One region of the Listeria sp. LM90SB2 genome, then DNA from elsewhere that is predicted to be linked to it. Evidence: riboswitches for the same ligand, from Rfam matches in the RefSeq annotation. Region 1 holds a riboswitch; each other region holds the start of a gene.

Region 1 (2,266 bases):
TAGAAGGTTGAACAATCAATTTTCCATCCGCCACATAATTCGCAATCTCCGTAAGTAGTTCCAGTTTAGCATCCAAGTCACTACGCCAAACATTCCGTCCATCAACCACACCGGCCGCTAAATACTTATCTTCCGGAAATCCGTGAGCTTTTAACGCTTTTATCGAATCACCATGATCATGAACAAAGTCAATCCCAATCGCCGCAACTGGTAAATTAACAACCTCTTCATAATAATCCAAACTTTCAAAATAAGTTTGTAACTCTATTTTCAAATTTGGAACTGCCGTTTGAAACGCTTGATATACTTTTTCAAATAACGCAATTTCTTTTTTATCAAAACTAGTTGCAAGATATGGCTCGTCAATTTGCACCCACTTGGCACCAGCTGCCTCAAGTTCTTTCAAAATCTCTACATACGCCGGAATAAATTTATCTAACAATACTTCAAAACTTTTTGCATCGCTACCTTTTCCAAGTTTTAAATAAGTAATTGGCCCAACAAGCACTGGTTTTCCTTCAATACCAAGCTCTTTCTTCGCTTCTTCGTAATAGTATAGTGCCCGATTATCCAACACTTTCGGCTCCGCATCAGCGAGTTCTGGAACAATATAGTGATAGTTCGTATTAAACCATTTAGTCATTTCAGAGGCCACCGCGTCATTTTTACCACGTGCAATATCAAAATATGTATTTAGCGAAACTTTCCCTCCATCATGCTGAAAACGTTTTGGAATAATCCCAAATGTAACACTCGTATCAAGCACTTGATCATAAAAACTAAAGTCACCAACTGGAATCAAATCAATCCCTTTATCTTGTTGTTTTTTTAGCGCATGTAATCTTAGAATCTTTGTTTCCGCCAATAATTCCTTTTCTGAAATTGTGCCATTCCAAAACTTTTCTAGTGCACGTTTCCATTCACGTTTCTCTCCAAGTCTCGGATACCCCAAGTTTGAACTAATTGCCTTTACCATACTTATCACCTTATCCTCTCCATTTTTTGCCAATAAAAAACCTCCCTAGAGAACTAGAGAGGTTTGGAAGTTTCGATACACAAATACAGTGAAACTTTTTAAGTCTCTCTTATCTCTCGAAGCATCACACTTCGCAGGATTTAGCACCTTTTCAACGAATTGAAAGGTTGCTGGGTTTCAACGGGCCAGTCCCTCTACCACTCATAATAAGAGTAATTTATTTAGTTTTTTTAATCACTTAAATTGGATTGAAATCATCATACCACTTGCACCTAAAAACTGTCAATCATTAATTTCCCATTTTCTTTTCAAGTGCATCTTTCCGAGCTCCAAATACTAGCAACAAACAGCCAAGCACAAGGATTCCGGCTACTACAAAATAAAATATTTGATTTCCAAAAATCCCGATCATCATTCCAGTCGCGCTCGGCCCAATAATGCTCCCCAAACTGAAGCACATGCCAACCAAAATATTCCCAGCCGGAAGCAATTCAAGTGGCGTTAAATCCGTCATATAAGATAATCCAAGCGAGTATAAAGATCCAAGTAAAATCCCCAAAACAAAGAAGAAAACCACATATAAAACTGGTATCTTAACAAATGCTGTCAACATAAAAACAACTGCTCCTGCTCCCGTCAAAAGAGGTAAAACTTTTCCTCGTCCAAACTTATCACTAACAATCCCAATAGGCACCTGAAAAATAATCGTCCCTACCGAAAAAGAAGAAATAACCATCGCTATCATCATCGTATCGAGCCCATCGCGCAACCCAACAACTGGAAAAGTCGCATTAAGTCCAGTCTCCAAAATTCCATATAAAAACGGTGGAATCATCGCTACCCAAGCCAATTTAAATACATCCGAAAAACGTTTCAAACTACCCCAAAAAGATATTTTTCGAATTACAGCCTTTTCAGCAACAAAGTCATTACGAACAAACCAAACGAGTCCCCAAGCTATCAAAACTAAAATTCCAGATAAAAAGAAAGGCAAGTTCGCATTTATTTTTGCCAAATTAACCAATTGTGGCCCAATCGCAAATCCTAATGAGAAAAACAACCCATAAATAGCCATATTCCGGCCACGTTTACTTGGCTCACTCATTGCCCCAATCCAAGTCTGCGAAGAAAAATGTAACATATGATCCCCCACACCAATAAGCAACCTTAATATAAACCAAAAATATAAATTAAACCAAATTGGAAAAGCCAAAATCGAAACCGCAACTAGTCCTCCCCCAACTAAAATAATCGGCTTATAACCATATTTATGAAGTGGGGCCTCAATAA
Region 2 (2,266 bases), 730 kb from region 1:
CTTGTGTACGGGAAAGCGCGTCACTTGCACAAACTTATTGATGATTTGTTTTCTTATACAAGGCTCGATAGCGTGGATTACCAACTAAAGAAAGATGAGTTAGACATTATTGAGTTGCTACGGCAATTAGTGGCGGAGTACGACGGGCGAGCTGCAGAACGAAATATGCAGATTGTCGAACATTTTGATGCTAACAAACTAATTATTGGCGGTGATGGCAACCAAATCATGCGCTTATTTGAGAATTTATTTTCGAATGCCCTTAGATACGGAGAAGGCAACAAACAAATTGATGTTAGTGCTAAGAAAGAAGATAATATGGCTGTTGTGCGCGTAACGAATTATGGTGAAGAAATTCCTAATGTCGATTTACCTTACTTGTTCGAGCGCTTTTACAAAGTAGATAAAAATCGGACGACGACTGGAACCGGATTAGGCCTTGCGATTGCTAAATCTATTGTTGAAAAACATGGCGGAATTGTTACTGCAGAAAGTAAAAAACGCCAAACCAGTTTTATCGTTAAACTGCCACTAATTTAATCTTTAACAATTCTTAAAAGTTTCTTTCCGCGTGATTTATGTTCTTTCTGTAGAATATAAATCACGGAGGAGAGGAAAATGAAAAAACATATTGTTTTAATTGTTGTTGCTTGTATTACGGTTATTGCGGTATTTATGTACATAGTTCAAATTAATAATAGCGAACTCAAATATCAAAATAGGGCCCAAATTAAAATAGCCTCTCAAATGGCTAGTCAGAATGAACAGACAGATAATAGTATTATTAGTGAAATAACTTACAAATAAATTAACATAAGTGAGAAAGTTATTGACAAAGTCTACTAGACAAGGTAATATGAAAAAACAAGAAACGTCACTATAGTCACAAATGAAGTGATTTAATAATATGTAGAAATCTTATCCAGAGTGGTGGAGGGAAATGCCCTGTGAAACCCAGCAACCTAAACAATAATTCATTATGTGTTTAAGGTGCTAAGTCATGCAGAACAACTAATTGTTCTGAAAGATGAGAAGGAAGTTAGTCCATTTGAAAAAATGCTGCCTTTCTGCTCATCAGCAGAAAGGTTTTTTTGTATATCAGAATGTAGAAAAGGTGATAGAGATGATTACGTTACAAAACGTTGTAAAAGAATACACGTCCAGAAACAATAAAGTTCTCGCAGTCGACCATGTCGATTTAGAAATTGAACAAGGCGAGATTTTTGGAGTAGTTGGATATTCTGGAGCTGGTAAAAGTACGCTAATCCGGATGTTTAACGGACTGGAACTACCGAGTGCCGGGACGGTGGAAGTAGACAATTTACTTATTAGCCAGATTCGCGGTAGTAAGCTTAGAAAAGCTCGTCAGCAAATTGGAATGATTTTTCAACATTTTAATTTATTATGGTCACGTACAGTGGCAGAAAATATCGCGTTTCCACTAGAAATTGCAGGTGTACGAGGTGAAAAAAGACGTTTTCGAGTAAATGAACTCATCCGCCTTGTTGGCTTGGAAGGAAAAGAAAATGCCTATCCATCTGAGCTAAGCGGCGGTCAAAAGCAGCGTGTCGGTATCGCAAGAGCACTGGCGAACAACCCAAAAGTATTGCTTTGTGATGAAGCAACTTCCGCACTAGATCCACAAACTACCGATGAAGTTTTAGAACTCCTCCTAGATATTAACAAACGCCTCCATTTAACTATCATCGTTATCACCCATGAAATGCACGTTATCCGGAAAATATGTAATCGCGTCGCAGTAATGGAAAACGGAAAAGTTGTTGAACTCGGTGATGTTTTAGATGTTTTCCGTCATCCACAAGAAAAAGTAACACAGCGCTTCGTCCGCCAAGTAACCGATTCAGACGAAACAGAAGAATTAATCCATCTATTACTCGATAATTATGCAGAAGGAAAAATTGTTAAATTACTCTTTATGAGCGAAAATGCAACTCAACCAGTCATTTCTCAAGTAGCAAAAGAAAATGATGTTATGCTAAATGTTCTCCACGGGAACTTAACGCAAACGCAAAATGGCGCATACGGAACGCTTTATGTACAAGTTTTAGGTACAGAAGATGCGATAAATGCGAGTCTAACACAGCTACGTCAACTTAAAGTAGAAACGGAAGTGTTAGAACGATGACGAAATTACAAGAATTATTTCCAAATGTTGATTTTCAAATGATGTGGGTCGCAACACAAGAAACATTATACATGACGCTTGTTTCATTATTTGCGGTTTTTTTACTCGGGATTGTGTTAG
Region 3 (2,266 bases), 1.4 Mb from region 1:
ACGCGCCAGCCAGCCATATTATATGTTTTCGAAAGTGTATAAAGTTCAATTCCAACTTCTTTTGCACCGTTTGTTTCTAAAAAACTAATTGGTTTTTTACCGTCAAAGCCAATACCTCCATATGCGAAATCGTGCGCAACAACGATATTATGATTCTTGGCAAAAGCGACTGTTTCTTCAAAGAAATCTGCCGTAGCCACAGCGCCAGTTGGATTATTAGGATAATTTAAATACATTAATTCAGCTTTTTCAGCTATGTCTTCTGGAATTTTAGTGAAATCTGGTAAAAAATTATTTGCGGCAATAAGCGGCATTTTTTCAAATTGAACTTCACCTAACACTACTCCTGACAAATAATCAGGATAGCCCGGATCAGGTAAAAGCATCGTATCACCTGGATCCATCAAACACATCGGCAGCTCCACTAAACCTGTTTTTGTCCCAAACAAAATAGCTACTTCCGTGTTTGGATCAATTGTTACATTATATTCACGCGCGTAAAAATCCGCAGCGGCTTGTTTTAGTTCGTGTTTTCCTCGAAATAAAGAATATTTGTGGTTAAGTGGTTTTTCTGAAGCTGTTTTCATTGCTTCCACAATATGTTTGGGTGTTGGCTGGTCTGGGTTTCCTTGTCCTAAATTAATGACATCATGCCCTTCTGCCACCTTTTTTCCAACTTTTTCAACAAGGCTAGAGAAAAACTGATCTGGTAAATTTTGCAAGCGTTTGGAAATTTTCATTTTACACCCGTCCTTTTCAAGTTTCATTGATTAAAATAGTAAAGTTTTCTGAAGTATTTGTCCAGTATGATTTTTTTAAAACTTAAAAAAGCATTGACAAATTAAGGTAATGTGCGTATATTTTTAACTAACAGGTTTTTCTAAAATATTTTCTCTTATCGAGAGCGGCAGAGGGACTGGCCCGATGAAGCCCGGCAACCTAACTTTATTTAAGCGTAAAGTGAAGGTGCTAATTCCAGCAAAATGGTGTATTCCATTTTGGTAGATAAGAGGAGCTGGATATGTTCGACTTTCCACTTCTCTATTCTAAATAGAGAAGTTTTTTATTGTTTTCATGAATAAATCTGGATAATCACACAACATACTAGGGAGGAAAAAAGATGAGAAAATTAACAAAAGGGTTAGGAATTTTACTTGCATCAAGTCTTGTTTTAGGATTAGCAGCATGTGGAGGAGGCAGTGACGACAAAGCCTTAAGCACAGAAAAAATTACAATTGGAACAACAGCAGGACCTCACCAACAAATCGCTGAAGAAGTTCAAAAATTAGCGAAAAAAGACGGTCTTGAAATCAAAATCAAAACATTTGATGATTATAACACGCCAAATACAGCTTTAAATGATGGTGATTTGGATGCGAATAACTACCAAACAATTCCATTTTTAGAGCAACAAAAGAAAGATAAAGGCTACAAATTAGACGTTGCTTTTAAAACAGTAGCATTCCCAATGGGCATTTACTCCAACGATATTAAAGACTTGAAAAATCTTAAAAAAGGCGACAAAATTGCCGTTCCAAATGATCCAAGTAACGAATACCGTGGTTTAAAACTGTTTGAAGATGCTGGCGTTATTAAATTAAAAGATGGTGTGGAAGAAAAAGCAACGAAAAAAGACATTGCTGAAAACCCGCTTGACCTTGAAATCGTTGAACTTGAAGCTTCTCAAATACCTGCACAATTAGATGAAGTTGCAGCCGCAGCTATCAATACTAACTTTGCAATGGGCGCTGGACTTTCTATTAATAAAGATGCCATTTACCACGAACCTACAAAAGACAATCCATATCCAAACGTTTTCGTTGTTCGTAGTGCCAACAAAGACGATGAAGTCGTAAAAACATTAGAAAAATATTACCATTCAGATGAAGTAAAAGCATTTATTGAAAAAGAATTTAATGGGTCTGTAGTACCTGCATTCTAGGGAGTTGTTTTATTTTGATCGAATTACATCAAGTTTCAAAATCATTTAACGTAAATGGAAAAACCGTAGAAGCCGTCAAAAATGTTTCTATTACAGTAGAAAAAGGAGAAATTTTCGGTGTCGTTGGTTACAGTGGCGCCGGGAAAAGTACCCTTGTTCGTTGCATCAACCTGCTTGAACGTCCAGATGCCGGCCAAGTTGTGATTGATGGGAAGAACTTATCTACCCTATCAAGCAAAGAACTTCGTGTCGCTCGCCGGAAAATCGGCATGATTTTCCAAGGATATAACCTACTAAAAACCGCAACTGTCTATGATAACATTG

The links. Region 1 has a riboswitch for S-adenosylmethionine ahead of metE (5-methyltetrahydropteroyltriglutamate--homocysteine S-methyltransferase). Riboswitches for the same ligand answer to the same signal wherever they lie in the genome.
Region 2: linked by a shared signal. The riboswitch ahead of GL301_RS12210 (methionine ABC transporter ATP-binding protein) and the one ahead of metE (5-methyltetrahydropteroyltriglutamate--homocysteine S-methyltransferase) in region 1 are both predicted to bind S-adenosylmethionine.
Region 3: linked by a shared signal. The riboswitch ahead of GL301_RS01560 (MetQ/NlpA family ABC transporter substrate-binding protein) and the one ahead of metE (5-methyltetrahydropteroyltriglutamate--homocysteine S-methyltransferase) in region 1 are both predicted to bind S-adenosylmethionine.

The regions. Positions count from the first base shown of each region.
Region 1 covers NZ_CP046449.1:1,736,305-1,738,570, forward strand. Annotated here, with positions in the region: gene metE (5-methyltetrahydropteroyltriglutamate--homocysteine S-methyltransferase) at 1-976, opposite strand, end outside; SAM riboswitch class I at 1,083-1,189, opposite strand; gene GL301_RS08530 (MFS transporter) at 1,266-2,266, opposite strand, start outside.
Region 2 covers NZ_CP046449.1:2,467,397-2,469,662, reverse strand. Annotated here, with positions in the region: gene cesK (histidine kinase CesK) at 1-540, shown strand, start outside; gene GL301_RS12215 (hypothetical protein) at 619-807, shown strand; SAM riboswitch class I at 916-1,034, shown strand; gene GL301_RS12210 (methionine ABC transporter ATP-binding protein) at 1,124-2,146, shown strand; gene GL301_RS12205 (methionine ABC transporter permease) at 2,143-2,266, shown strand, end outside.
Region 3 covers NZ_CP046449.1:320,333-322,598, reverse strand. Annotated here, with positions in the region: gene GL301_RS01565 (pyridoxal phosphate-dependent aminotransferase) at 1-740, opposite strand, end outside; SAM riboswitch class I at 893-1,012, shown strand; gene GL301_RS01560 (MetQ/NlpA family ABC transporter substrate-binding protein) at 1,121-1,942, shown strand; gene GL301_RS01555 (methionine ABC transporter ATP-binding protein) at 1,957-2,266, shown strand, end outside.